2 regions of the Aquitalea pelogenes genome follow, and region 2 is predicted to be linked to the other one. Evidence: predicted binding sites of a transcription regulator. Region 2 holds the regulator's gene; the other holds the start of a gene.
What was found. The regulator NrdR, encoded in region 2, represses ribonucleotide reductase genes. The targets are predictions, from matches to a motif close to AAANACNATATATNGTNTTT.
Positions count from the first base shown of each region.

Region 1: ACE3SE_RS14530 (ribonucleoside triphosphate reductase) is a predicted target of NrdR. The motif match lies at 8,102-8,121, and genes of this name have one in related genera.

Region 1 is NZ_JAYSDA010000018.1:82,270-93,227, forward strand. It holds partial or broken gene ACE3SE_RS14520 (hemagglutinin repeat-containing protein) at 1-6,070, shown strand, start outside; gene ACE3SE_RS14525 (ATP-binding response regulator) at 6,124-7,896, opposite strand; gene ACE3SE_RS14530 (ribonucleoside triphosphate reductase) at 8,161-9,867, shown strand; gene nrdD (anaerobic ribonucleoside-triphosphate reductase) at 9,979-10,155, shown strand; gene ACE3SE_RS14540 (anaerobic ribonucleoside-triphosphate reductase activating protein) at 10,133-10,849, shown strand; gene ACE3SE_RS14545 (hypothetical protein) at 10,888-10,958, opposite strand, start outside.
Region 2 is NZ_JAYSDA010000008.1:154,513-173,175, forward strand. It holds gene ACE3SE_RS09070 (3',5'-cyclic-nucleotide phosphodiesterase) at 1-151, opposite strand, end outside; gene ACE3SE_RS09075 (amino acid ABC transporter permease) at 346-1,020, opposite strand; gene ACE3SE_RS09080 (amino acid ABC transporter permease) at 1,017-1,754, opposite strand; gene ACE3SE_RS09085 (ABC transporter substrate-binding protein) at 1,845-2,651, opposite strand; gene phnE (phosphonate ABC transporter, permease protein PhnE) at 2,818-4,386, opposite strand; gene ACE3SE_RS09095 (phosphonate ABC transporter ATP-binding protein) at 4,380-5,177, opposite strand; gene ACE3SE_RS09100 (putative selenate ABC transporter substrate-binding protein) at 5,174-6,022, opposite strand; gene lgt (prolipoprotein diacylglyceryl transferase) at 6,153-7,004, opposite strand; gene ilvD (dihydroxy-acid dehydratase) at 7,203-9,056, shown strand; gene yfcF (glutathione transferase) at 9,175-9,813, shown strand; gene ACE3SE_RS09120 (hypothetical protein) at 10,567-11,670, shown strand; gene glyA (serine hydroxymethyltransferase) at 11,791-13,038, shown strand; gene nrdR (transcriptional regulator NrdR) at 13,186-13,644, shown strand; gene ribD (bifunctional diaminohydroxyphosphoribosylaminopyrimidine deaminase/5-amino-6-(5-phosphoribosylamino)uracil reductase RibD) at 13,750-14,856, shown strand; gene ACE3SE_RS09140 (hypothetical protein) at 15,022-15,723, shown strand; gene ACE3SE_RS09145 (carboxypeptidase M32) at 15,809-17,299, shown strand; gene ACE3SE_RS09150 (HDOD domain-containing protein) at 17,368-18,225, opposite strand; gene ACE3SE_RS09155 (alpha/beta fold hydrolase) at 18,367-18,663, opposite strand, start outside.

The DNA of each region.
Region 1 (10,958 bases), on a different contig from region 2:
TGTTTTGCAGTCGGCCCATGCATTCAATCTCAGCGCCAATAGTGTCGACAACCAGGGCAAGCTGTTGGCAGCAGGCGATCTGGGCTTGTCACTCAATGGCACGCTAAACAATGAAAGCAATGCCAGCATTCAGTCCTCCGGCAGCTTGACGGTAAGCGGTGTCACCCAGCTGGACAATGGCAATGGTGCATTGTTGGCGGGCAACCGACTGACCGTGAATGCAGGCACGCTGAACAACAGCGGTACGGTACAGGGTGGTAGGGCAAGCGATAGCAGCCTGAATATCAGCGGTAGCCTGAGCAACAGCGGCAACGGACTGATCAACATGGCCAGCCGGACAGGGGGGGCTGGTACGGTTACCGCCAGTAGCATTGATAACAGCGCCAGCTTGCAGTCTTATGGCGGCCTCAATGTGGTGATGGGCAGTGGCGGGCTGAGCAATAGCGGTACGCTGGTGGCCGATCAGGCCTTGAATATCAGCGGACAGGGGGGCAATCGCTACAATGTAACGGCCAATGGCACCATTCAGGGTGGCAGCCTGAATATCACGGCCGATACGCTCAGTATTGGCAGTGGCAAGGCGGTACAGTCGCAAGGCGACATGAATCTCGATCTGAACAGCCTGAGTTTTGGCAACAGTTCGTCCCGCATTGTTGCGGCACGTAGCGGTAGTGGCACCGGTACGCTGACCCTGCACAACGACCTCAATAACGATGCCGGCATTTATTCCGGTGGCGATTTTGTGGTGAATGCCACCGATATCACGGTGGGTAGCAATGGTGGCATCTCGGCACTGGGCAAGCTCACGCTGAATGCCCGGTGGGATGTGATCAACAGCGGTGCCTTGTATGCCGGAGATACCCTGCAGCTTAATAGTGGCTCGGGCGGCATGATCATCAATAACGGTACTGCCGACGGCCCGCTGGGCAGCATGCGTGCCGGTCGTCTGATCAGCCTGACTGCAAGCATCATCGACAACAGCAGCACCATCGAAAGCCAGGGTGACATCACGCTGAGCGCCCCGATCATTCATAACGACACCTATGGCGGAGACACCCGTTACTGGGGCAGTCCGCAATCAGTTTCCACCAGTTCGGTGTATACGTCGCAGGGCTACAATGGTTGCGGCTGTGTCGACCAGACCGAGTGGACGGACTACAGGAAAACCTGGACGATTCAGCAGACCTATGCCGATGGTGCCACCACGCTCAACAGCAAGCCGCAAATCATCGGCGCCGGGGTGGTCACGCTGCAAAACTTTGACCGGGTGACCAATCTGGCCGGGGTGATTTCGGCAGGCACGCTGAATCTGCAAGGGAACAGCGGGGCCAGCTTTGTCAACGACGACCTGGCACTGCAAAAACGGGGCTACAGCCAAACCTGGCAGCATTACATCAAGTACATTGCGGCTGGCCCGGAAAAGTACATCGACGACCCGGACCATAACAACAGTGGTGCATATGTGTCGCAGTACTATCCGGCGGTGTACTCCAGTGGTGCCGGTATTTACGCCGTCCATGGCATTAATGGCAACAGCTTCTCGCTCAGCAATACCAGCTCGGCTTATGGCAGCCCCAGCAGTGGCACCGGCCCCAATCTGGGTAGTGGTGCCAGCCTCAGCAGCAACGCCGGCAGCGCCAGCGGTGCCAGCGCCGGTAATGTGGTGGTAAGCAGCCAGACCACCGGCAATGCCGCCGCCAGTGCCAGCACCAGCCAAGGCAGCAGCGGCCTGTCAGCTGGCAGTGCCAGCCTGGGTCAGGGGGCGACGCTTTCCGGCAGCATCAGTTTTGGTGGCCTGCATATCTCGCTACCGACAAATCCCAACGGCTATTTCGTACCGGTCAGCCAGCCCGGTGCGCACTATCTGATTGAAACCAACCCGCTGATGGGTGTGGACAACAACGCTACCGGCTCCAATTATCTTCTGAACTTGCTTGGCTTCAACCCGGACACCGCCCAAACGCGTCTGGGCGATGCCAGCTATGAAACCTATCTGATCCAGCAACAGCTGATTGCCCAGACCGGCAATAATCTGCTGAAAGGCTATGCCAGCCAGAATGCGGAAATCCAGAAGCTGATGCAGAACGCCGCCAGCGATGCCAAAACCCTGGGCCTGACCCTGGGGCAGGCTCCCAGCGCCCAGCAACTGGCCAGCCTGAAGCAGGATATCGTGTGGATGGTCAGCACCACGGTGAATGGCCAGAGCGTGCTGGTGCCGCAAGTGTTCCTGGCCCCGGCCACCATCGCCAGCATTCAAAGCGGGGCGGTAATTGCCTCCAGTAACATCAATCTCAAGCTGGATGCGCTCAACAATACCGGCGGCACCATCAGTGGCAGCAAGAGCCTGGATATCAGCAGCAAGGGCGACATCACCAATACCTCCGGCACCATCAGTGGCGGTAACGTCAACCTGGCATCCACCAATGGCAGCATCGTCAACCAGACGCTGACACAGGGAAGTGGCAATGACAAAAACTTTGCCACCAGTATTGGTAAGCAAGCGAGCATCAGCGCCACTGGCAATCTCGGTCTGACGGCTGCCAAAGACATCAGCAATCTGGGTGCGAATGTCAGTGCAGGCGGCAATGCCAGTCTGGCGGCCAAGGGCAATGTCACATTTGACACGCTGCAAGACAAGACTGTCTCCACCACCAGCCAGAGCACCAGTACGGCCTTCAACCGCTCCAGCACCAGCAGTACGGTCACCACGGTAAAGCAGATCAAGTCCGGGCTGAGCGTGGGTGGCAACCTTGATATGGCGGCCGGGAAGGACATCACGCTGGCGGGGACAGATGCCAGCGTGGGCGGCAATGCCAAGCTCGACGCCAAGGGAAGTGTGCAACTGCTGGACCGCACCGACACCACCACTACGCATACGGTGACTAGCCAGAGCGGTCTGGGTGTGGGCGGCGGTCTGTTCGGCACCTCGGTCACCACTACTGATACCAGCAAGGGCAACAGCGTGGGCAGCAGCCTGAAGGTGAAGGGCGATGCCACGCTCAATGCCGGTGCGGACATCACCCTGCGTGGTTCCACGCTGGACGTGGCGGGCAGCGGCAGCCTGAATGCCAGCAATGTACAAGTGCTGGCCGGGCAGAACTATGAAACCCGCCAGGAGCAAACCAATACCACCACTTTCTTCAAGATTGCCGGCCCGTCCACTAGTAGTAAAACCGGTGCCCAAAGCAATGCGGACAGCACCAGCTCGGCCAGCAAGGGTCTGGCCAAGGCCAGTGCCGGCGCAAATGCTTCCGCCAATGCCTCCGGCCAGGCTAGTGCCGGTCTGGCGCTGATGAGCAATACCCAGACCACCAGCACCGACAGCAGTAGCAACAGTGTGGCTTCCAGCCTGCGCATTGGTAAAAACGGCAATATCAATGCTGCGCAGAATATCGATATTGCCGGCTCCACGCTGAAGGCCGGTGGTGATTTGCAACTGAATGCCCAGCAAGTGGATATTCGGGCGGCGGAAAACAAATCCACTCATAGCAGCACCACTACAGAAACCACGGTGGGACTGATGACCAAGGTGTCGGGTGATGCCGATGCCAGCGCCAAGGCCGATGCCAGCGCACAAGCCAAGAAAACTGCCATTGGCACCAAGGCTGCGGCGGCTGCCAGCGCCGATGCCAACGCCAATGGCCAGGCCAACCTGACCCTGCTGGACATCACCGCTACCAAGAACGACAGCAGCACGCTGACGCATAGCGGCAGTGCCGTGAGTGGCGGCAATGTCAGCATCAATGCCGGCAAGCAGCTGGCCTTGACCGGTTCGCAGCTCAGTGCGGACAAGGATATGCAGATCAAGGCCGGACAGGTCGTGGTGGGTACGGTGAAGGATGTCAGCACATCCAGCACCCAGCGCACCGATGTGTCGATCGGGTTGATGGCTTCCAGTAATAACAATGCCAATGCCGGGGCCAGTGTCGATACCGCTACCGTGGTCAATGCCAGCGCCGGGGCTTCGGCATCGGCCAGTTCAAACAACAAGCTGACCCTGCTCAAGGCTGTTACCGGCACTGATAGCAGCCTGGATGTGGTGAACCAGGGTTCGCAAATCAAGGCCGGTGGCAATCTGAAACTGGATGCCGGCAAGCAGCTGGATGTCACCGGTTCCGGCATCGCCGCAGGTGGCAATGCCGACCTCAAGGCGGACAGCCAGCATTTCAATGCGGCACAGGATGTGCATCAGTCCAGCAGCAGTAGCAACACCACTACGGCCGGCCTGTATCTGGATGCCTCCACCGGCGCTAATGCCACAGGCAAGGTAATGGCGGAAACCGGTGCATCGGCCATGGTTGGTGCCGGTTACTACGTCAACAATAGCGGTAGCAGCAGCATGAAAGGCAGCACCACTGCCGTGGTGTCCCAGTTGAGTGCGGGCGGTGACATGAGTCGTACTGCCAGCAAGGATATTGTTGATACCGGTACGGCCATCAGCGCTGGCGGCAATTTCCGTCAGAGCGCCACCACCATCACCAGCAAGGCCGCCAGTGATGCCAGCTACAGCAGTAGCAGCCAGCAAAACTCTGAGGGACGGGTGGGTATGTATGCCGGGGCGTCGGCCTCGGCTACGGTCAGTGGCGGAGCCGCGGCCGATGCGTCGGTTGGTGGCAGCATCAGTGCCAAGCATGACGATGCGCAAAGCACCAGCAATGCCAGCACGGCACGGGTATCCACCATCAAGGTGGGGGGCGACTTCAGCAGTAACTCCAGCCAGGCCACCAGCCTGGAAGGCAGCCGTATCAGCAGCGGTGGTAACGTGGATCTGAAGGCGGGTTCGCTGGATTATCGTGCAGCTCAGAACACCAGCAGCACCACCGGTACGCAGGCCAATGCAGCAGCTTCCTTGCAGGTGAATGTGAATGCCGAACATGTCGTGGGCGGCGAACTGAGCATGGCGGGTGGCGGTGGCAGCAGCCAGTCGCGCAGCAGTACTGCCGTGGTGGGTGGTATCAGCAGCGGTGGTGGCATGAATATCACGGTGAAGGATGATGCCAGCTTTGCCGGCACTGCCTTGTCCAGCAAGGGAGATGTCAATGTGAACGCGGGCGGCAAGGTGAATTTTGCTGCCGCCAACAGCACCAGTCAGGCCACGTCCCGTGATGCCAGTGCCTCGTTCAGTGCCGGTGGTTCCACCGGTGGTGGCGTGGACAACAAGCAAAACAACGGCATGGTTTCAGCAGCGGCCAATTACAGTCAGTCTGACAGCCAGAGCACCAGCAAGACGGCTGCCACGCTGCAAAGCGGCGGTGCCATCACGGTGCGTAGCGGTGGCGACATGAATCTGGAAGGCAGCAAACTCAACAGCAAGGGTGATGCCACGCTGGCTGCCGGTGGTCAGTTGACCATCAGCGCCGCACACGATACGGCCAGCACACAGAAGATTGGTGCCGGGCTGAGTGCTGGTGGCAGTGGTGGCAGCAGCACTGACAAGGGCAAGGAAACCAAGGAGGCATCGGTCAGCGTCGGGTTGTCGGGCGAGTATGGCCAGAGCCAGAAGGACAGCGCTAGCGTGGCCACGCTAAATAGCGGTGGCAAACTCAAGCTGTCTGCCGGTCAGGACATCAAGCTGGAAGGCACGGCACTGAAGGCGGGTGAAACGGTATCAACCCAGGCGGGTGGTCAGGTCATCAAGCAAAAAGCAGTGTCGTCCAGCAGCGGGGTGGACCTGTCTGCTGGAGCCACGGTGACCTTGAAGAAAAAAACCACTAACGATACCGCAGCCAATGACACCACCAAGACGCAGACTGACCGCGACAAGCAGGCTGCCCTGGCCAAGGAAGCGGCCGATGTGGTGAACAAGAAAAAAACCTCTGGCACCAATAGTCTGAGCAATGCCGGTGATGCCATCAGCAAGGCGGCTAATCAGCCGGAAAGCTCCTTGCTGGACAAGGCCAAGAACAGCAAGCTGGGTCAGGCGGCAGACAAGGTGATCACCAAGGGCAAGGAGCTGAAGGACAAGATCCCGGTGCGGGTTGGCGACTTGCAAGGTGGCGGCAGCCTGCAGCTGGAAAACAGCACGTCGGTGGATGTCAGCATCACCCAGGGCAAGGACAAACCGAACTAAGCCGGTTTGGCGCAACGCCACAACCTCGGCCCGCATCCAGGGTCGAGGTTTTTTTATGGCTGACTGTCAGCCAGTAATTCTGCCAGGCAAGCGTACAGTTGCTGCGGACTGACCGGCTTGTGCAACAAGGGCAGGCCGCTGTCACTGGCTTCGCGCAGCCGCGCCGGGGCGGTGTCGCCGGTCAGCAGCAGGGCGGGGATGTCGCGTCCAACTGCCTTGCGGATGGCACGGATGGCATCGGTGCCGCTTTTCTTTTCGCGCAGCCGGTAGTCGCTGATCAGCAAGGCAGGCGTCTGTTGCGCCAGCAAGGGCAGGGCGGCTTCCAGCGATTCTGCTGCCATGCACTGGCAACCCCAGCTTTGCAACAGCATCACCATGCTGCTGCGCACGATGTCATCGTCCTCGATCAGCAACACGGCGGCCCTGGGCAGGGGCTGGCTGATGCTGACTGGCGGCGGGGTTTCTGCGGGTAGCGGGTTGGTCACTGCAATGCGTGGCAGGGCAAGGCGGAACACGCTGCCGCGGCCTGGTCGCGACGCCACCCGCAAGGGGTGTTGCAGCAGCTGGGTGAGGCCGCGCACGATGGCCAGCCCAAGGCCCAGGCCTTTCTTGCGGTCGCGTTCCGGATTGCCCAGCTGATGGAATTCGTCAAAGATTTCTTGCTGTTGCTGCGGGTCTATGCCGATGCCGCTGTCCCATATCTCCAGCAGCAGCTGGTCGCCACGGCGACGGCAGCCCACCAGAATGCCGCCTTGCTGGGTGTAACGGATGGCATTGCTGATGAGGTTGCGCAGGATCAGTTCAATCAGTGACGGGTCCGACAGCACCACCTCGGCCGTGTCACGACTGCGGTAGAACAAGCCCTTGGTGTTGGCCAGCGGTGCCAGCTCCCTTTCCATCTTGTTAAGCAGCGGCTGCAAGGCAAAGGCTTGCAGCTGCGGGGTAATCACCCCGGCATCCACCCGCGAATAATCCAGCAGGCTGTGCAGCATTTCCGCCGAGGCATTGGTAGCGCTCTGGATATGGCCGATCAGCGACTGCTGGTTCTGGTCCAGCTTGGTCTTGCCCAGCACTTCCAGAAACAGCCCCTGTGCGTGGATGGGTTGGCGCAGGTCGTGACTGGCGGCAGCCAGGAATTTCGATTTGGCGATATTGGCCTGCTCGGCCTCTTGCTGGGCGCGCAGTGCCGCGGCCGAAGCCTGACGCAGCCGGTCCACCAGTTCCAGGTTTTCAAAACGCAGCTCGATGGCCCCTTTGGCCGCCTGCGCACTATTGCGTGCCTGCATCAGCAAGGTGGCCAGATACATGATCGCGGCCAGGCCCAGCGCATTGAGCGCCAGTGCATCCGACTGCAAGGACTTGAGCGCAATCATGCCCAGTTCCAGCGTGATGAAGGCGATGAAGGCAGGCAGCACCGGCGACAGGATGGACATGGAATTACCCGCCACGCCGGACAGCACGGCAATGGCCAGAATCCAGCTGGGGGGCGACGCCGGGTTCAGCCCCACCCACATCAGGCTGCCCCAGGCCGCGCCGTCGATGGCGTGCAGTACCACCAGACGCCGCCGCAGCTGCGGCAAGTTGGCTGGCCGGATGGCACGGGCAAGTATGCGGCGGGCGTCGAAGCTGTCCACCAGCTTGGAGGCAATCACCACCACGCACCACAGGGTCAGCCGCAGCGGGTCGGCCTGGTGCTGCAAGGCATAGGCCACCAGCAATACCACCAGAATGCCGGGCAGGACCGAGCTGCCCAGGTTGTTGAGCAAGAGGCGGATCTGTTCGATGCGGACCTTGTCCTGCCTGCCTTGTTGTTCTGTGTTGATCATGTGCGGAAGAAGGTAAACCGTTTGTTTCCGGAAACAGGCACGCAGGGCGCTGCCAGGCTGTGCTTGCAGGCCATTATAGGGCCCAGCCCTATTCAGACTGCCAGTTTACTGATGACGATTATGCCAACATGCCTGCCGCGGCGGCTGGCAGGGCACCACGCTTGATGCGGATCAAGTGTTTTGTCTTGTGTCCGGCATAGCCATAAAAATCTATATATAGTGTTTTGAAAATTTTAATCACTATATATTGTTATGAAAAATACCGTGCTGCTGAATCCGCTTGCCACGCTGGACGAATACCTCAGCCGCGCCGACTGGCGCGTTTCTGCCAATGCCAATCAGGGCTATAGCCTGGGCGGGATGATACTCAATGCCGCCGGCAAGCTCACCGCCAACTACTGGCTGGACGGCATTTATCCGCCGGAGGTGGCGCAGGCCCATCGCGAGGCAGACTTCCACCTGCATGATCTGGACGTGCTGGCAGGCTATTGTGCGGGCTGGTCGCTGCGTCAGCTGCTGCATGAAGGCTTCAACGGCGTGCCGGGCCGGGTGGAATCGGCTCCGCCGCGTCACCTGAGCGCGGCGCTGGGGCAGATGGTGAATTTTCTGGGCACCCTGCAAAACGAATGGGCAGGCGCGCAGGCGTTTTCCAGCGTGGATACCTATCTGGCACCCTTCCTCAAGCGCGACGGGCTGGACGATGCCGCGCTGGAGCAGGCCATGCAGGAATTTGTGTACAACCTGAATGTGCCCTCACGCTGGGGCACGCAAACCCCGTTCACCAACCTGACCTTCGACTGGACCTGCCCGGCCGACCTGGCCCCGCAGATTCCGCTGATTGCCGGAGAGGAAATGCCGTTCTGCTACGGCGACTGCCAGCCGGAAATGGACCGCATCAACCGCGCCTTCCTGCGGGTGATGGGTGCGGGCGATGCGCATGGCCGGGCGTTTACCTTTCCCATTCCCACCTACAACATCACGCCGGATTTCGACTGGGACAGCGCCAACGCCGATTTGCTGTTCGACCTGACCGCCCGCTACGGCCTGCCGTATTTCCAGAACTTCCTTAATTCCGATCTGGAACCGCAAATGGTGCGCTCCATGTGCTGCCGCCTGCAACTGGACCTGCGCGAGCTGCTCAAGCGCGGCAACGGCCTGTTTGGCAGTGCCGAACAAACCGGCTCGCTGGGCGTGGTTACCCTCAACTGCGCGCGGCTGGGCTACCGCTTCCGTGGTGACTGGGACGGCCTGCTGGCCGAAACCGACCGCCTGCTGGCGCTGGCCTGCACCAGCCTGGAAATCAAGCGCCAGCGGGTGCAAGGCTGGATGGACGACGGCCTGTATCCTTACACCAAGCGTTATCTGGGTACGCTGCGCAATCACTTCTCCACCGTGGGGGTGAATGGTATCAACGAGCTGATCCGCAATTACAGCAACGATGCCGACGACATCACCACCGACCACGGCCAGCAACTGGCGCTGCAACTGCTGGACCACATCCGTGCCCGCATGGTGCAGATGCAGGAAGACACCGGCCATCTGTACAACCTGGAGGCCACCCCGGCGGAAGGCACCACCTACCGCTTTGCCCGCGAAGACCGCAAGCGCTACCCGGACATCCTGCAAGCCGGGCCAATCGACAAGCCTTATTACACCAACTCCAGCCAGCTGCCGGTGGGGCATACCGACGACCCCTTTGTCGCCCTGCAGCATCAGGAGCCACTCCAGGCGCGCTACACCGGCGGTACCGTGCTGCACCTGTACATGACCGAGGCGGTCAGCTCGGCCACGGCCTGCAAGCAGCTGGTGCACCGTTCGCTGCAACGCTTCCGCCTGCCTTACATCACGGTAACGCCCACCTTCTCGGTCTGCCCGCAGCACGGTTATCTGAGCGGACATCATGAATTCTGCCCCAAGTGCGACGCCGAACTGCTGGCCCGTACCACGGCAGCCACCGCGCCTTGCTGCTGAAATGCTTGTCGAGGCTGACAAAAGCCTGCCGCAGCCTTGGGCCAGCTGGCCCAAGGGCATCACGCCATTTTGTTAGCCGCGCCTAAACCCCAACCCTCACAGGAGAGCAATATGTCCCATCAAACCGACATCAAACAGGCGGAACAGCTGGACCCGTCCCTGCGCACCCGCTGCGAAGTATGGACCCGCGTCATGGGTTACTTCCGCCCGGTATCCGCCTTCAATACCGGCAAGCAGGGCGAATTTGCCGAGCGCGTGCATTTTGATGAACAGCACCTGCACCACTGAATCCAGCCTGGCGCTGGCCGGTGTCGCCCCGTTTTCCAGTTGCGACTGGCCGGGGCGGCTGGTGGCCACCGTGTTTGTCGCCGGCTGCCCCTGGCGCTGCGGCTATTGCCACAACCCCGGCCTGCAAGCCCGCAGTGCCGGGCAACTGGCCTGGCCAGAAGTGCGCAGCATGCTGGCGGCGCGGGTCGGTTTTCTCGATGGGGTGGTGTTTTCCGGTGGTGAACCCACACTGGCCCCGCAACTGGCGGACTGGATACAGGATGCCCGCCAGCTGGGCCTGGCCATCGGCCTGCACACGGCGGGTATCTATCCGCATCGGCTGGCGGTACTCAAGGGACTGGTGGACTGGATTGGCCTCGACATCAAGGCCGCGCCCGGCGGGGTGGATGCCGTCACCGGCGTGCCTGGCAGCGAAAGCCGCATGTGGCAGGCACTGGATGTTGCGCTGGACATGGTAGCGGACGGTGGAGCCACGCTGGAATGCCGCACCACGCTGGACCCGCGCGTGATGACGGCAGACAGCCTGCACCGGCTTGCGGCAACACTGCAGGTCAGGGGCGTCACCCATGCCGCCTTGCAACAGGGGCGGGATGCCAAAGGCCAGCCATTGTTCGACGCCACACAATGGCCGGGTCAGGCGGTACTGGACGACTGGCAGCGGCGCTTTTGCCAGTTCAGCTGGCGTCACGCCTAGCATTTACGCACTTGGCGTCTGCGCGCTCGCGCCAGACTTCAAGCCGGGCGGGCTGGTCCCTGCCCATCACGCAGCAACTGCCGTGACAGACGACTGTGCAAGCGCTGAT
Region 2 (18,663 bases):
GCAGCACGGTATCAATCTGCAACATGGCGGCGGTATCCAGCTCGCTGATGCCGCTGCCGCAATCGAGCAGGCAGTTATCGTCCACCTTGAAACAGGTGGTACGCGCTGCCTGATCGTTGCCGGATGATGAACCCAGAACCTTGACGTGCATGTGCATCCCCTTGCGTGAAGCGCTGCATGAAGCCCTTAGCAGTGTAGCTGATGCCATGACATTGCGCCGCTGTCATGCTCCGGGTTGCGCTTGCCGTGCTATCCGCTACCTGCATTGTCGGGGGCGGATGTTGATGCAGGATTGTAGGTGGATCACTGTCGGGCGGGTGCAGGCTGAGGGTAAATCCTTGCAAATCAGCGGCTATTGCCCGCCAGTCGTCGCCCACTCCATTCCAGGCCGGAACACAGCAGCAGATAGGCAATGGCTACAATGCCGAATACCTGCAAGGGGTAAACCTGCTCGCGATTGTTGATCTGGGTGGCGACAAAAGTGAACTCCGCCACACCCACCACATAAGCCAGCGAGCTGTCCTTGAGCAGGGTGATCCACTGGTTGATGAAGGACGGCAGCATGTGGCGCAGGGCCGGAGGCAGGATGACGTAGCGCAGCGTTTGCCAGCGCGTCATGCCCAGGGCCGCGCCAGCCATCCACTGGCCCTTGCCGATAGCTGCGATGCCTGCCTGAACCGACTGGCTCAGATAAGCTGCGTTGATCAGCGCCAGCGCGGCAATCACCGTCAGCACACCGGGGATGTCGATGCCGAACAGAATGGGCAGCAGGAAGTAACACCAGAAAATCAGCATCAGCACCGGGATGGCACGCAGCACCTGCACCAGCAGGGTCAGGCTGCGCTTGAGGCGCGGACTGCCCATGGTGAGGGCAATGCCGCCGGCCAGCCCGCCCAGGGTGGCCAGCACGCCAGCGGCCAGGCTGATGCCGACGGTAAGCAGCAGCCCGCCCGGCTGCCCCTGTGCCAGATTGCCCCACAGCAGATAGTCCAGATTGTCTTGCAACAGGGTCAGCATCATGCGTCAGGTGCTCCGTTGGCTTGGCGGCTGCCTGCCAGCTGGGTGCCGATCACCAGCAGCAGGTATAGCAGGGTGGCGACGGCAAAGCCCTGAAAGGCCAGCAGGGTTTCGCTTTCCACCTGGCGCGAGGTATAGGACAGTTCGGCCACGCCAATGGCCATGGTCAGCGAAGTATTCTTGATCACGGCCGTGTACTGCCCCAGCAGCGGCTGGCGGATGACCCGCAAGGCTTGCGGCAGCACGATGAAACGGAAAATCTGCCATTCATTCATGCCCAGCGCCCGTGCCGCCAGCTTTTGCCCGCGTGCCACGGTATTCAGCCCGGCGGCCAGTTCGGCACTGATGAAGCTGGCCGAATACAACGTTAGTGCCAGCCAGGCGGCCAGCCATTCAAAGGACGGCCAGCCCAGGCTGAAGCCCAGCGGCAATGTCCATTGATGCGGGGTGTTCAGCCATTGCATGGCAGCATCCGGCAGCAAGCCACCGGCACCGAAATACCATAGCAACACCTGTACCAGCAGCGGCGTATTGCGATGCAGGCTGCAAAACAGTCGGGCCGGCCAGTGCAGCGCCCGCAGCGGGCTATCCTGTGCTGCGCACAGCAAGATGCCCAGCAAGGTGGCCGCCAGGCTGACACACAGTGCCAGTGCGGCAGTCATGGCTGCGCCATGCAGCAGCCAGCCCAGATAATGCGGCGCCAGCCAGCCCTGTCCCAGCCAGGAAGGCGGTGTCATCGGCTTCTTCTTTCAACAAGTGGAGTTTGACAATGCAGAAAACCGGCCTGTGCGGATGAGGCGCAGGCCGGTTGAGGTAGCCATCAAGAATCAGACGGCGTCGCCGATCTTGAAATCACGCGGCAGCGGGGCCTTGGTGCTGGGGCCGAACCAGCGGTCGTAAATCTTGCGGGCCTGGCCGGATTTCTCCAGTTCCAGCAGCGTTTCGTTTACCACCTTGGTCAGGCGCGCCTCGCCCTTGGGCAGGCCGATGGCCTGGTATTCGCGGGTGAGGGTGAACGGAGCCAGCTCGTACTTGGCCTTGTCCGGGGCATTGGCCAGCAGGGCGGCCAGCTTGGAGCCATCTTGCGAAATGGCCTGCACATTGCCATTGCGCAGTGCAGTGAAGGCCAGCGGGGTGTCATCGTAGGCCACCACGGTGGTCTTGCTGTATTTCTCACGCAGGTAGATTTCCTGGGTGGTGCCCTTGTCCACGCCCACACGCAGGCCTGCCAGCTGTTCCGGCTTGCTCAGGCTGCCTTTGCGGGCAATGAACTGCTGACCGGAAGCAAAGTAGGGCAGGCTGAAGTCCACCTGCTTCTTGCGTTCTTCGGTCACGGTGAAGTTGGCGGCAACCAGGTCGGCCTTGCCAGCCACCAACAGCGGAATGCGGTTGGCCGGATTGGTGGGCACCAGTTCCAGTTTTACTTTCAGTTTGCTGGCAATGGCCTGGGCCACTTCAACATCCAGCCCGCTGATCTGGTGGGTTTTGGCATCCAGAAAACCAAACGGCGGGTTGCTGTCGAAGGCGGCCACGCGCAGTACGCCAGCTTTCTTGATATCGTCCAGACGGTCGGCCAGGGCATGGCCGGCAGTGCCCAGCAGGGTGAGCGCCAGTAGCAGGGAAGGGGTTTTCATGGCTAAGCCTCTTGTGGAGTGAGATGACAATGACAGTCAGTACCGGTAGGTGCTGCTGTGAATGGCCTCCATGCTAGGCTGGACTGTTAAGAAGGTAAAACGATTAAAAACGAATTTTTTATCATAATTTGGAATAATTAGAGTGGGGCAGGTAGCGGCCAGTTGTTCACGCCATATGCTGTCGCCAGGCCCGGCTTAGCTGCTCCACCAGCCAGGACAACAGCAGCATGGCAATGATCAGGCTGGCTGCCTTGTGCTGTTGGAACAGCGACAAGGCCAGATAAAGCTGCTGCCCCAGTCCGCCGGCACCGACGATGCCCAGCACCGTGGCGATGCGGATATTGTTTTCCCAGCGGTACAGGGTATAGGCCACCCATTGGCTGAATACTGTCGGTAGCAGGCCGTAGGCAAAGGCCAGTACTTGGCTGACACCCGACTGGCGCAGGGCGAGTTCTGGCGTGTGATCCGCATTTTCCAGCGTCTCGGCAAACAGCCGCCCCAGCACGCCAGCGGTGTGCAAGGCCAGTGCCAGCACCCCGGCGGCTGGGCCCAGCCCGACAGCCAGTACGGCTATCGACGCCCACAGCAAATCCGGCACCCCGCGCAGCAGGTTAAGCAACAGGCGGCTGGCCAGTTTGAGCAGACTGCCAAAGCGCCCGGCGGCCGGCATCGCCAGCACCGCTGCGACGACAAAAGCCAGCACCGTGCCCAGTGCCGACATGGCCAGTGTTTCCAGCGTGCCGTGTACCAGCTCGGCCAGCATGTCGCTATCCGGCGGGAAAAAGTCATGGATGAAACGCGGGATGGCGGAAAGATCGAAGCCACTGTCGCGCCAGCCCGGCAGCAGCCACAGCACGCTGGCCACTACGGCCAGCACGCCGCCGCCCAGCAGGTAAAGCCCACCACGCGCACGTTCCAGCGCATGACGTGAGCACAGGCTGATGCCTTCGCTCAGGCCCACCAGCAGCAGGAACACCAGTAACAGGGTGCTGACCTCGCCGCCATTGAGCATTTTCAGGCTGGTGTCCAGCAACTGGCCCACCCCGCCGGCACCGACAAAACCCATTACCGCCGAGGCGCGTATCGCGCATTCCCAGCGGTAGACGCTATAGCTCACCAGCTCGGGCAGGGCTTGCGGCCACAAGCCGTACAGCAGGCATTGCCAGCGGCTTGCGCCTTGCAAGTGCAGGGCAGTGGCCAGCTCGCGCGGCTGGGATTCCAGAATCTCGGCATACACCTTGCCCAGCATGCCGCCGTAGGCCAGGCCGATGGCCAGCACCGCCGGCAGGCTGCCCAAGCCCGCAGCCCGGACAAACAGCAGTGCCCAGACGATTTCCGGAATACCGCGCAGGATGACCATGACACCGCGCACTGCGGATTTGAACAGCAGCATGCTGGCAGAAGCTGTTTCAGCCGCCAGCACATGGCGCTCCAGTGCCCGTGTGGTGACAAACGCCAGCGGTGCGCCCAGCAGCATTGCCAAGGCAATACCGGCCGTGGCACTGGCCAGCGTGGTGATGGTTTCGCGTGCCACATCCAGCAGAAAACTGCCCTGGGTGGATAGCGGAAAGAAACCGGCAACAAAACCGGCCATGGTGTGCCAGCTATCCGGGTTGGCCAGCGTGGCCGGATTGAACTGGGTCAGGCTGAAGCTGGGTGCCAGCAAGGCCAGGCACAGCAGCAGGGTGAACAGCCGCGGCCAGCGTGCCGGGTCGCGCGGGTGGGGTTTCAGCATCGTAGTCCGGGGGGGAGGGTTTCTGCCGGGCTGTCAGCCACCTGTTCACGCATTCTTTCTCCGGCATACAGAGCGCTGACCACGCCGGGATGTACCTGCTCGCGTGGTAGGTCGAACATGATCTGGCCATCACGCACACCGATGATGCGCGGGAAATAGGCCAGTGCCAGCTCTACCGAATGCAGGCTCACCAGCAGGCTTGCCCCACTGGCGGAGGCGGAGCTTTGCAGCAGGCGGATGGTGTCTTCGGCCAGCCTGGGGTCCAGTGCCGAAACCGGTTCGTCAGCCAGCAGCAGCCGGGGTTGTTGATACAACACGCGGGCAATGCCGACCCGCTGGCGCTGGCCGCCGGAAAGCTGGTCGCAGCGTTGCCACAGTTTGTCGGCCAGATCGACCTGTTGCAGGCAATCCTGAATGGCGGCGCCATCATCAGGCCACAACAGGCGGCGCAGCCCGGTCAGTGCGCCGGATTGCCCCAGCCGTCCGGCTGCCACCGCGTGGATCACCCTTTGCCGGGCGGGGAGCGGCGGCGACTGGTAAACCATGCCGATGCGGCTGCGCAAACGGCGCAGCCAGCGTGCCGACAAATGCCAGGGGTTGTCGCCCAGCACTGTCATGCTGCCGCTGCTTGGGCGGTAGCGGGTGGCTGCCAGCAGCAACAGCGAGGTTTTGCCCGCCCCGGAAGGGCCGATCAAGGCCGCCTGTTCGCCGCTGGCCAGCTCCAGCCGGATGTCACGCAGAATGTTGCTGCCAGCCAGTTCCAGGCTGGCGTTGTCAAACAGCAGGCTCACTTGAGCAGGCCTGCCGCTTCAGCTGCGGACTCGATGCCCTTGTAGTTATCCGCCTTGGTGGGAATGAAACGGCTGGCGCGTTGCAAGTCCAGAATGGCCTTGTCCTGCGGATTTTTCGGGTCCAGCTTGAGGAAGGCGGCGCTGATGCGTTCTTGCAGTTTCTTGTCCAGATTGCCGCGCACTGTCCAGTTGTAGTCGTAGAAGGCCGGGCTGGTGGCCAGCAGTTTCACCTTGCTGCTGTCCACTTTGCCGCTTTCCACCAGCTTGTCCCATACCGAGGCATTGAGCGCACCGGCGTCCACCTTGCCGGAAGCCACCCAGGCCACGGTGGCGTCATGCGCGCCGGAATAAGCCACATTCTTGAAGAAGGTTTCCGGTTTGATGCCTTCCTTTTGCAGGAAGTAGCGCGGCATCAGGTGGCCGGAGGTGGAAGAGGCCGAGCCGAAGGCAAAGCTCTTGCCTTTCAGGTCTTTCAGCGACTTGGCGCCCACGGCGGCATTGACGATGAATTTGGAGGTAAACCTGCTGTCCTCCTCACGCTGTACCAGCGGCACCACCTTGCCATGCAGGCTGGCCTGCACAAAGGTAAAGCCGCCCAGCCAGGCCATGTCGATCTTGTCGCTATTGAGCGCGGTCACCACGGCGGCATAGTCGGTCACCGGCACAAACTGCACCTTCATTCCCAGCTGCTTTTCCAGATACTGGCCTAGCGGGGCAAACTTGCGCTGCAACTCGGTCGGGGCTTCATCCGGAATGGCGGAGACTTTCAGTACCGCCTCTTCGGCCGAGGCCAGTGCAGAGATGGCCAGCAAGGCGGTGGCCAGCGAGAGCTTGAGGGTTTTCATGCCTGGTATTCCTTATCTGTGCGGGCAAAAGGCCGCAGGACAAATAAAAGCCAGTCGATGATTGGCTTCATGACTGGCTTTATTGATAAACCGCAGTGGCAGGCAAAAGGCTGCCAGAGCCAAGTATAGCCTAGCGCTGCTGGCGTTTGCCGAACAAGACCAGCAACACCACGCCAATGACAATCATCGGCAGGCTCAGCCACTGACCCATGCTGATGATGTAGGAGTGGCCGAAGATGCCGGCATCCGGATTGCGGAAAAACTCGCTGATGAAGCGCGCCAGACCATAACCGATCAGGAATACCGCCGACACCTGCCCGCGCGCGCGCGGCTTGCTGCTGTAAATCCACAGCACGGCAAACAGGGCGATGCCTTCCAGCAAAAATTCATACAGCTGGGAAGGGTGACGCGGCAGTGCCCCGTACTGCATCAGCATGTTCAGCAGGTCGGACGAAGTCTGACCTTCGACCAGATCATTGGCCCGCGCCTGGGGGAACAGCATGGCCCATGGCAGATCGGGACTGGCTACCCGGCCCCACAGCTCGCCATTGATGAAGTTGCCGATACGCCCGGCGGCCAGACCAAGCGGCACCAGCGGGGCGATGAAGTCGGTCAGCTCCCAGAAGCTACGCTGCTGCTTGCGGGCAAACAAGGCCATGCCTACCAGCACACCCAGGAAACCGCCATGGAAGGACATGCCACCCTTCCATACCATGAAGATTTCCGCCGGATGGCTGAAGTAGTAGCCGGGCTCGTAAAACAGCACTTCCCCCAGGCGTCCGCCAATCACCACGCCAAGCACGCCATACATCAGCAAGTCGTCCAGCAGCTTGGAAGTAAGGAAAGCATGGCCCTGGCGGATACGGACATTGCCCAGAAGCAGGAACAGGCCAAAGCCCAGCAGGTACATCAGGCCATACCAGTGAATGGCCAGCGGGCCCAGGTGAATGGCAACGGGGTCGAACTGCGGATGAACGATCATTTGTCAGGTGGGTGCGTTTGCGGTAAAAGAATATGGACGAAATTATACGGAATGCGTTCCGCCGCGTCCTGTCATTACCATGACAGATTGCGGCCAGCCCGATCCCGCGGCACCCCGGAGAGGGCAGACCTGCCTGCAACACAGGCGCGGTCAGTGGCAATGCGCTCTGCAAGCATCTGATCATCAAGGAAACAAGACATGCCCCAATACCGTTCCAAAACCTCCACCGCCGGTCGCAACATGGCGGGTGCCCGTGCCCTGTGGCGTGCTACCGGCATGAAAGACGAGGATTTTGGCAAGCCCATCATCGCCATTGCCAACAGCTTTACCCAGTTCGTGCCCGGCCATGTCCACCTGCACAATATGGGGCAGCTGGTTGCACGTGAAATCGAACGCGCCGGCGGTGTGGCCAAGGAATTCAACACCATCGCCATCGACGACGGCATCGCCATGGGCCACGGCGGCATGCTGTACAGCCTGCCCAGCCGCGACCTGATTGCCGACAGCGTGGAATACATGGTGAATGCCCACTGTGCCGACGCACTGGTGTGCATCTCCAACTGCGACAAGATTACTCCCGGCATGCTGATGGCCGCGATGCGCCTGAACATTCCGGTGATTTTTGTTTCCGGTGGCCCGATGGAAGCGGGCAAGGTGCAATGGGGCAACGACATCCGCAAGCTCGACCTGGTGGACGCCATGGTGGAAGCCGCCAACAGCGCCATTTCCAATGAAGACGTGGAGCGCGTTGAGCGTTCGGCCTGTCCGACTTGCGGCTCTTGCTCCGGCATGTTCACCGCCAATTCGATGAACTGTCTGACCGAGGCACTGGGCCTGTCGCTGCCGGGCAACGGCAGTCTGGTGGCTACCCATGCCGACCGCAAGGAACTGTTCCTGCGTGCCGGTCGCCTGATCGTTGACATTACCAAGCGTTATTACGAACAGGACGACGCCAGCGTGCTGCCGCGTGCCATCGGCACCAAGCAGGCTTTTGAAAACGCCATGAGCCTGGACGTGGCCATGGGCGGCTCCACCAATACCGTGCTGCACCTGCTGGCTGCTGCCAGCGAAGCTGGTGTCGACTTCAAGATGGCCGACATCGACCGCATCTCGCGTTCGGTTCCCTGCCTGTCCAAGGTGGCCCCGGCCACGCAGAAATATCATATGGAAGACGTGCACCGCGCTGGTGGCGTGGTGGCCATCCTGTCCGAACTGGACCGTGCCGGCCTGATCCACCGCGATGTGCCGACCATCCACAGCAAGACGCTGGCCGAGGGTCTGGAAGCCTGGGACATCATGCGCCATGGTGAAGACAGCGAAGCCCGCCGATTCTACCGCGCTGCACCGGGCGGCGTGCCCACCACCATCGCTTTCTCGCAATCCATGCGCTATCCGAATGTGGATGACGACCGTGCCGGTGGCTGCATCCGCGACAAGGCCAATGCCTACTCGCAGGATGGTGGCCTGGCCGTGCTGTACGGCAATATCGCCGAGCGTGGCTGCATCGTGAAAACCGCTGGTGTGGATGATTCCATCCTCAAGTTCACCGGCCGCGCCCGTATCTTTGAAAGTCAGGACGACGCTGTTGCTGCCATCCTGGACGACAAGATTGTGGCTGGCGACGTGGTGGTCATCCGCTACGAAGGCCCCAAGGGCGGCCCCGGCATGCAGGAAATGCTTTACCCCACCAGCTATCTCAAGTCCAAGGGCTTGGGCAAGGCTTGCGCGCTGCTGACCGATGGCCGTTTCTCCGGTGGTACTTCCGGCCTGTCCATCGGCCACGTATCGCCAGAAGCAGCCGAAGGCGGTGCAATTGGTCTGGTGGAAGAGGGTGACACCATCGAGATCGACATCCCCAACCGCGGTATTCGTCTGGCCATCAGCGACGAGGCACTGGCTGCCCGACGCGCCGCCATGGAAGCACGCGGCCGTGACGCCTGGAAACCGGTGGATCGCCAGCGCCCGGTCAGCGCCGCCCTGCGTGCCTACGCGGCCATGACCACCAGCGCCGATACCGGTGCGGTGCGTGATGTGACCCAGGTGGAAAAATAAGCGGGCTGCCCGCTGAATCGGTAACAACGGCAGCTGCGGCTGCCGTTTTTTTTGCTTGTCCCTGCCTGCGTAATCAAGGGCAACCCTGACTGATTGAACCGTAGAAAGTGAGTCACTGATGACCTGTACGACCAAACTGCACCTGACCGTCGACGCCCAGTATTGCAGTCCCTATGCCATGTCGGTGTATGTGGCGTTGCAGGAGAAGCAGTTGCCCTTCACCCTGTCGACACTGGATCTGAACAGCGGGGCCAATCATGCACCGGCTTATGCGCTCAGTTCGCTGACTGCACGTGTGCCTGCCTTGCAGCATGGCGATTTCGTGCTGAGCGAGTCCTCGGCCATTACCGAATATCTGGAAGAGTTGTTTCCCGACCCTGCGCTCTATCCCCAGTCAGCACAGGACCGGGCGCGGGCGCGGCAAATCCAGGCCTGGCTGCGCAGCGATCTGCTGCCTCTGCGTGAGGAGCGTGACACGCTGGTGGTGTTCTACCGGCCAATCGCACGCCCCTTGTCGGACGCTGCGCAGCGCGCGGCGCACAAATTGCTACGCGTGGCCGAGCAGATCCTGCCGCCGGGTTCGGACTGCCTGTTTGGAGAGTGGAGCATTGTCGATGTCGATCTGGCACTGATGCTCAACCGTTTGCGCCTGAATGGCGACCCCATGCCGCAGCGACTGGCGGATTACGCTGCCTTGCAATGGCAACGGCCATCCGTGCAGGCCTGGCTGGGTCTGTCACGGCCTGCCTTGTCATGAGTGGTGAAGACCAAGTAAAACTGTCGGGTATTTGCCACAACCCTGTTTGATCCAGGATAAGATTTTTCTTGGGCGGTGAACTTAAAATTCGGCGCCAAGTCACATCATTTCCGGTCACGCAAGCGCACCGGATTCCCTGATTGGTAGCGTGTTCTGGCGCTACGTCTTCTTGCTCTTCCTGCAAGACCGAACATTTCCGCATGTTCGGTTTTTCTTTTTTGTCACAATTTGAACTTGTATACAATATATAAGTGTTAATTGCGCTGCAATTAATCACATTCGAACATTTCCCATTGGCATGAATCGGGCTGTCCAGCGATAGCGTGCTGACGGCGTTCCGGAGGGCTGTTGTGGGGGATGTTGCAGCTTGGGCTGTTCTTGTGGCAGGGCGGATTTCTTATGCTGTTTCGTAAAAAATCTTTAATAACATTATGTTACAGCATTGCTTGAAGGGGGTTTGGTGCGAGTAGGCAAAAAAATGCGCGGTGCCGTGAGGCCCGCGCCAAGTCTACAAAGGAGAAATAGAGGAGAAACTATCAAGAAGCAATTGCTGCATCTCAACGAGTACGGATTATCCAGATGCCGTGTGCGAGTGTCAACATCTGAATTTTCGGAAAACGAAAAAACATCCATTTTTGTCGCAAATTAGCACATTCTTATGTTTTAAATTGAAAGTCAAGCGCTTGCTTGGTGAGCCGTCAGCGGCTGACTGTGCGACAATATCGCCTTTCCCGATTTCAGCAGGATGACAAGATGTCGCAGCCGCTTCTCACTCTCCCGGACCCGCGCCAATACCACCCGCAGGTATCGCTGACCAATATGCTGATCCACAACGCGTTGTCGGTGCAGAACGCAACGACAGAAGCGGATCGTGAGATGTGGTTTGTTGCCATCCGCGATGCCATGGCGCAAATGCTGCAACGTGGCGAATTGCTCTCCATTTCGGTCGCTTTGGCGATGGTGCCGTCACAGGACACTTATAAGATTGTCTGGGATGCATTGCGGGCCGCAGTCGAGCAGCCGGACGGGCGCTGTGCACATGTGTTTGCCTTGCCGCTGGTGCTGGTGGCCGGTAGCAAGAACCAGGCAACGCTGCCTGCCGCCATTGCGGATGAAGACGGTTTGAACGCGTTGCTGCGCCAACACGGTGTCATCAGCTCGGATGGCGATGTCCGCGTGTTTGGTCAATTGCTGCATCCGGACACGGTAGTGGCGATGGATGCGGCCAGGCTGTACCGCCTGACCCGTGACCTGACCAGTGCGGCTGATGGTGTTGGCGAAGCACTGAACGGTGCCGCCATTACCCTGAAAGAAGAGGGCGTGTTCCTGCGCTACCTGCTGGGTGTCGCCATCCAGCCGGAAGGCGATGCGGTCCCGGTAAAGCTGGGTGGTGCCGTCGGTGCCTGGGGCATGCCGCTGATGAAATTCCTGGGCGAACAATTGCACACCGATGGAGTGACGCTGTTCCCGATTGCCCGTCCGCCCTTGCCGGTGATGCAGGCCCTGGTGGCTGGCAATTTCGCCCGCTTCGAGGTGGCCTTGCAGGTGTTTGCCAGCAGTCAGATCCGCCGCCTGCGCGAGCTGTCGAAAGACCCGGTGGCCATTCTGTCCTCCCATGACAACGGTGAGTTGCACATCACCCTGTCGGCAGAAGGCGACGAGCGTAACTGGGAGGCTTTTGTCTGGCCGCTGGCTGCCATGGACAATGTGGCACTGATTGAATCGAATTTCCGCGAACTGATGGCTGAATGCCGGGTTCGCGATGTGCATGTGCTGGCCGAGGTTTACCCGGAAAACCGTGACGGAATACCGCTGTTCTTTACCGCTGACGACCTGCCGCAGCTGAGCGGGCAATAAAGGACAACCATGGCGTAGCGCGTTTGCGGATACTGCCAAAATAGCTTTATGTGAAAATTTTCCACCGGGCGATTCGTGTAGAATGGCCTCATCGTTAACCCTTTGATGGAAGAGTCAAAGATGTTTGCAGCTGACCAGACGATTGCCAAGTTCGACCCGGAACTGGCCGCCGCTATCAAGGCCGAGTGCCAACGCCAGGAAGATCATATTGAACTGATCGCTTCCGAAAACTATACCAGCCCCGCAGTGATGGAAGCCCAGGGCTCCCAGCTGACCAACAAGTACGCTGAAGGCTACCCGGCCAAGCGTTTCTACGGTGGCTGTGAACACGTGGACGTGATCGAGCAACTGGCGATCGACCGCGTGAAGCAACTGTTCGGTGCCGAATATGCCAACGTGCAGCCGCACTCCGGCAGCCAGGCCAACCAGGCCGTGTACTTCTCCATCCTGAAGCCGGGCGACACCGTAATGGGCATGAACCTGGGCCACGGTGGTCACCTGACTCACGGTTCCCCGGCCAACCTGTCCGGCAAGATGTTCAACATCGTGGCCTACGGTCTGAACGAAAAGGAAGAAATCGACTACGACGACATGGAACGCGTAGCGATGGAAACCAAGCCCAAGCTGATCATCGGTGGTGCATCCGCTTACGCGCTGCGCTTCGACTTCGAACGCATGGGCCAGATCGCCAAGAAGTGCGGTGCTTACTTCATGGTCGACATGGCGCACTACGCCGGTCTGATCGCCGCTGGTGTATATCCGAACCCGGTGCCGCATGCCGACTTCGTGACTTCCACCACCCACAAGACCCTGCGTGGTCCGCGTGGCGGCATCATCCTGGCCAAGGCCGAGTTCGAAAAGAGCATCAACAGCAATGTGTTCCCGACCCTGCAGGGCGGCCCGCTGATGCACGTGATTGCCGGTAAGGCCATCGCTTTCAAGGAAGCGCTGCAGCCGGAATTCAAGGTATATCAGGAACAAGTGCTGAAAAACGCCGACGCCATGGCCCGTACCCTGGCCGAGCGTGGCCTGCGCATCATCTCTGGCCGTACCGAAAGCCACGTCTTCCTGGTGGACCTGCGTCCCAAGGGCCTGACCGGCAAGGCTGCCGATGCGCTGCTGGGCCGTGGTCACATCACCGTCAACAAGAACGCTATTCCGAATGACCCGGAAAGCCCGTTCGTGACTTCCGGCATCCGTATCGGTTCCCCGGCCATCACCACCCGCGGTTTCAAGGAAGCCGAAGCCGTGATGGTAGCCAATCTGGTGGCCGACGTACTGGACAACCCGAACGACGATGCAGCCATTGCACGTGTGGCCGAACAGGCTACCGCGCTGTGCCATCGCTTCCCGGTTTACGCCAAGTAAGCGCCAGCATGCATCAACAAGGCAGCCCACGAGCTGCCTTTTTTCTTGTCTGCAGCAAATAGGCGCTGCTTTACGATTGCAGGCATTAACCTGTGTGGCCTTTGCTGATACCATCAGACCATATCAAACACACTGGATTGACACGTCATGAAATGTCCTTTCTGTGGCAATGCCGATACGCAGGTCATCGACTCCCGCGTCAGTGAAGACGGAGCCAGCATCCGTCGTCGTCGTCGTTGCCTGGCTTGCGAAAAGCGCTTCACGACATTCGAGACTGCTGATGTGCGCATGCCGCAGGTGGTCAAGTCTGGTGGCCATCGCTCCGAATTCGATATCGAGAAAGTGCGCACCAGCTTCTTGCGTGCGCTGCACAAACGCCCGGTTCCCACCGCCTTGGTGGATGATGCCATCGACCGTATCTGCCATCGTCTGCTACAGCTGGGTGAGCGCGAAGTGTCCAGCCGGCAGATCGGTGAAATGGTGATGAACGAGCTGGCCAAGCTGGACAAGGTGGCCTATGTGCGTTTTGCCTCGGTCTATCGTAGTTTTCAGGATATTTCCGAATTCTCCGACGCCATCAAGGAAATCCAGAAGTCCAATCACTGACTATCAGCCTGACCGCTACATTGCCGGTCAGCTTGCTTGCTTACGCCATCGGCCGCTGCCTGCCAGTCAGACGTGGCCATTCTCATTCCGCTGGAAGGCTTGTTGATGTCGTTGTTTTCCCCGCAAGACCATGTATTCATGCAACAGGCGCTACGCCTGGCCGAGTCCGCCACCCGCCGAGCTGCACCTAATCCCGGAGTAGGTTGTGTACTGGTGCGCGATGGCCAGGTAATTGGTGAAGGTGCCACCTTGCAAGTAGGTGGCGATCATGCCGAAATCCAGGCCATCAAGGACTGTCTGGCGCGTGGTGATTCACCGCGGGGTGCAACTGCCTATGTCACGCTGGAGCCATGCAGTCATCATGGCCGGACGCCACCTTGTGCCGAACGGCTGATTCGGGAGGGGCTGGTACGCGTGGTGGCCGCCATGGTGGATCCTTACCATGAGGTTGCCGGTCGCGGACTGGCCATGCTGCGTGCTGCCGGCATTGATGCCACCGCAGGGCTGCTGGAAGCCGAGGCTCGGCGCGTTCATCGTGGGTTTCTGTCGCGGGTGGAGCGGCAACGTCCGTGGGTGACGCTCAAGGCTGCTGCCACACTGGATGGCAAAACGGCATTGCTCAACGGAAAAAGCCAATGGATTACCGGCCCTGCCGCCCGTCATGATGTGCAAAAGCTGCGTGCGCGCAGCTGCGCCATCCTGACCGGCAGCGGTACGGTGCTGGTGGATAATCCGCAATTGACCGTGCGCGATTTCATTCTGTCGCAGCAGCCGCTGCGGGTAGTGCTGGATAGCCGGCTGGTCACTCCGCCGGACCGGCGCATTTTCCACGGTGGCAATACCTTGCTGGTGACCAGCATTGCCGACCCGCTGCGGCACCAGCCGTATTTGCAGCGCGGTGCCGAACTGATGGTGCTGCCCGAAGATGCCGGTCACGCCAATCTGCCCATGCTGATGCAACGACTGGCCGAACGTGGTGTCAATGAACTCATGATTGAAGCAGGTGCCGGGCTGAATGGTGCACTGGTGCGTGCCGGGCTGGTGGACGAAGCCATCCTGTTCCTGGCCCCGGCGCTGGTGGGCAGTACGGCACAGGGCTTGTTTGCCTGGCCTGCGCTGGAAGATCTGGCCGACAAACAGCAGGTGAAGATTCAGGATGTGCGCATGGTTGGCGCCGACATCCGTATCAACATGACGTTTGCCCAGCCTTGAAGGACCGGGCTAAGGCCGGCGGAGAAATCATCTGGCCGAAGCCCTTATCCTGTTCCACAATGAAACAGGTCTTTACGGCGCACATGCGCGCCGAAAGACTGCAGCGGCACAGGCCGACCTTGCGAGTACATGCCAATGACCGAGAACGCCTCAGCACTTCCAGCCATGGACAGGGAAGCCCTGCAACAGGCACTGGATGCCTATTTGCGCCTGATCCTGCGCCAGGGGGCCAGCGAGCAGGTATTGCAAGAGCGCCGCCAGTTGCTGGACCGCTTGCTGCCGCTGCTGGTTGGCGTGTCGCGGGACGCCCAATCCTTTCGCCGGGTGGTGGAGCGTTTCGTCAACGACTCCGAAGTGGCAGACCGGGTGACCGCCCTGACCTGTGCCCGCGAGTATTATTATTTCTGGCTTGGTGATGTCAAAAAGCTGGTGGAAATCACCTCCCGCTCCGGCTTCACCACGCGCAATGTACGGCTGGAGATGGCCGATTCGCTGGCATCCCTGCTCGAACGCATGCAGCAACAAGGCTTCAATACCTTCCCGCCCTCGCTGGAAATCTATCTGGGCAAGCTGTTTGAAGATGGTATGCCCGAAGCGGACATCCAGGAGCGGGAATACCTGCTCAAAGCCATGTTGTTCCTGCTGTCGGGCCAACCTTATCGTCCGGACAGCTTCCGCATGGTGGTGGATGCCATGCTGCTGCACCTGAGCGATGCGCAAAACCAGAAAGCCTTTGTCCAGCTGGCGCGGGAGTACTTCTATTACTGGCTGTCATTCCCGCCGGCGCATGAGCGGATTCACCTTGCCGAAGAGGCTGCCCAACCGCTAGGCCTGATGCAACCGGGTAATACCACCCGCCAGCACTGAAGAGCGCCATACCATCAACCTTGCCGGAGCAGCAGACCACGCCTGACAAGCGGCTGTGCTGCACGGCCCACTCATTGGAGTTTGCATGTCGCAATCCTCGGCTTATGCATCCTTGCTGACCCGGTTTACCCGTTTGCACCGTTATGCCCATCTGGCTGCCATCGCCGGTTGGGACCAAGCCACCATGATGCCCGCCAAGGGCAATGAAGCGCGGGCAGCCGCACAGGCCGAGCTGGAGGTGCTGATGCATGCCACCCTCACCGACCCCGCGCTGGCACAAGAACTGCAACAGGCCGAGCAGGAAGCCAAAACCGAATTCGAACAAGCCAGCCTGCGCGAGATGCGCCGGGAGTGGCAGCAGGCCAATCTGTTGCCGGCCGAACTGGTGGAGGCCCAGGCACTGGCTGGTGCACGTTGTGAACATGCCTGGCGTGAACAGCGTGCCAACAATGACTGGACCGGCTTTTTGCAGAACTTCCGCGAAGTGGTGAAGCTGTCGCGTCAGGAAGCACAATTGCTGGCATCCGCCCAGGGCTGCACACCTTACGATGCCCTGATGAACAAGTACGAGCCGGGCATGCAAAGCGCCGATATCGACCGCATCTTTGCTGCGGTCAAAAGCTGGCTGCCGGGGCTGATTGCCCAGGTCATGGAAAAGCAGGCGCAGGAGAAGCTGCTGCTGCCGCAAGGAAGCTTCCCGGTGGAGCAGCAGCGTCAACTGGGCCTGGCTGTGATGGGTCTGCTGGGTTTCGACTTTGATGCCGGCCGGCTGGATGTCAGCGTGCATCCCTTCTGCGGTGGCGTGCCGGAAGACGTGCGTATCACCACGCGTTACCGGGAAGATGACTTCATGCAAAGCCTGATGGGCATCATCCACGAAACCGGGCATGCCCGTTACGAGCAGGGCTTGCCGCGCGACTTGCTGCATCTGCCGGTAGGGCGTGCACGCTCCATGGGCATCCATGAAAGCCAGAGCCTGTCTTTCGAGATGCAACTGGGCCGTAACCCGGCCTTCCTGTCGCTGATTTCACCGTTGATCGGCGAGCATCTGGGCACGCAGCCGGCCTTTGCACCGGAAAACCTGGCCTTGCTCTACAGCCGGGTGCATCCGGGTTACATCCGGGTGGATGCCGACGAGCTGTGCTATCCCGCCCATGTCATCTTGCGCTATGAAATCGAGAAGGCGCTGATTGAAGGCGATATCGAGCCAGAAGACATTCCGGCATTGTGGGATGAAAAAATGCAAAGTTATCTGGGCGTGGACACCCGTGGCAATTACCGTCAAGGCTGCCTGCAGGATATTCACTGGACGGACGGCAGTTTCGGTTATTTCCCCAGCTACACACTGGGTGCGATGTACGCCGCGCAGTACTTTGCCGTGATGCGCCGCAGTATGCCGGACCTGGACCAGCGCATTGCAGCCGGTGAGCTGAGTGCCGTGTTTGACTGGCTGGAGCAGAACATCTGGAGCCAGGCCAGCCGCTATTCCACCGCAGAACTGGTAAGCCGTGCATGCGGGGAAACGCTGAATCCGGACTATTTCCGTGCGCATTTGCAAGCCCGCTACCTGGGCTGATTGTTCGTCATCAGCAATAAAAAAACCGCGTGTCTGACACGCGGTTTTTTATTGGGGCGGCACTGTATTCATGCCGTGACTGCCAGCTCCTGATGCATGGCATCCACCCAGTCTTCAAATTCCACATCCGACATGCCCAGGTAATTGAGCACCTCGTCTTTGCGGGCATCCCAGCCGGCATCTTCCTTGCCAGGGGTCAGGGTGCGCCATACATGGCGTGCTGCGCGGGTCACCGCCACCATCATGCGGCCATCGTGGTCCAGTGGTGCATCCGGGCTGGTATCCATCACCGTATCGTCATTCTGCATCAGGATGGCTTTGGCAAAGTTTTCCGGCATGTTCCAGCTGCGGGCCACCAGATAACCCACCACATCGTGACGGGTACCGTGCAGTTCCTGTTCCACCAGTCCGACACGATCATCACTGGCCATTTCCACCAGGCGCAGCGTGCGGCTGTAGCTGGGGAAACGCATCAGCATGATGGCCATGCCGCAGTTGTGAAACAGGGCAAAGCTGCGGCAGTCGTCGGTGACGTGGACAATGCGGTCACACAGGGCCGAGCTGATCATGGCAATCTGCAAGGTGCCATCCCAGAACTGTTCCAGTGCCGGCGGGGTTTCCGCCGTCAGCCGGGTACGCAATACCAGGCCGCTTACCAGGCTGATGACATTCTTGATACCCAGCAGGCTGATTGCCTGATGCACCGAAGTGATGTGCCGGCCGCGACCCAGAATGGGCGTATTGGCAGCCTTGAGCATGGCCACGCACAACGCCGGGTCTTCATTGATGATGTCATCCAGTTTTTGCAGGGTGATATCAGGGTCCTGACGCAAGCCCATCAGCTTGTCCAGCACATCTGGCCGAGGAGGGATAACCAGGTTTTTCAGGAGCTCGTCGCGTTCGTCGGTGCTGATCAAGGGCGTCATGCTGGGCAACTAGAGTGTAGGGTTATCGTTCATTTTATCAGCCTTCTTATGCAATGTAGGCCCATCTTGTGCACTTGTTTGCCAATTTTGACACTGGTCAAGCGTGTTCGATGCCGGTCTGAAAACGTTGCTGGATACAGCTTAAAGCAGGAAGGACTGAATGACCTGCGCCAGGCGCTTCGGCTGTTCCCACTGCACCATATGGCCAGCATCGGCAATGACATCTTCCTGCAAGCGGGCAAAGCAGGCGCGACGTTCCGGCAGGGTGTCTCTCACCCCTTTGGCCATGGGGTGGTCCCAGTGAGCCCCGCCAATCACCCATTGCACTGGTGCGGTAATGCGCTGCCAGCAACTCTTGGCTTCTTCCAGCCGGTACAGCACCGGGTTAACCATTTTATGGCGCGGGTCTGCGCGATAAACCAGCTCGCCCTGTTCATT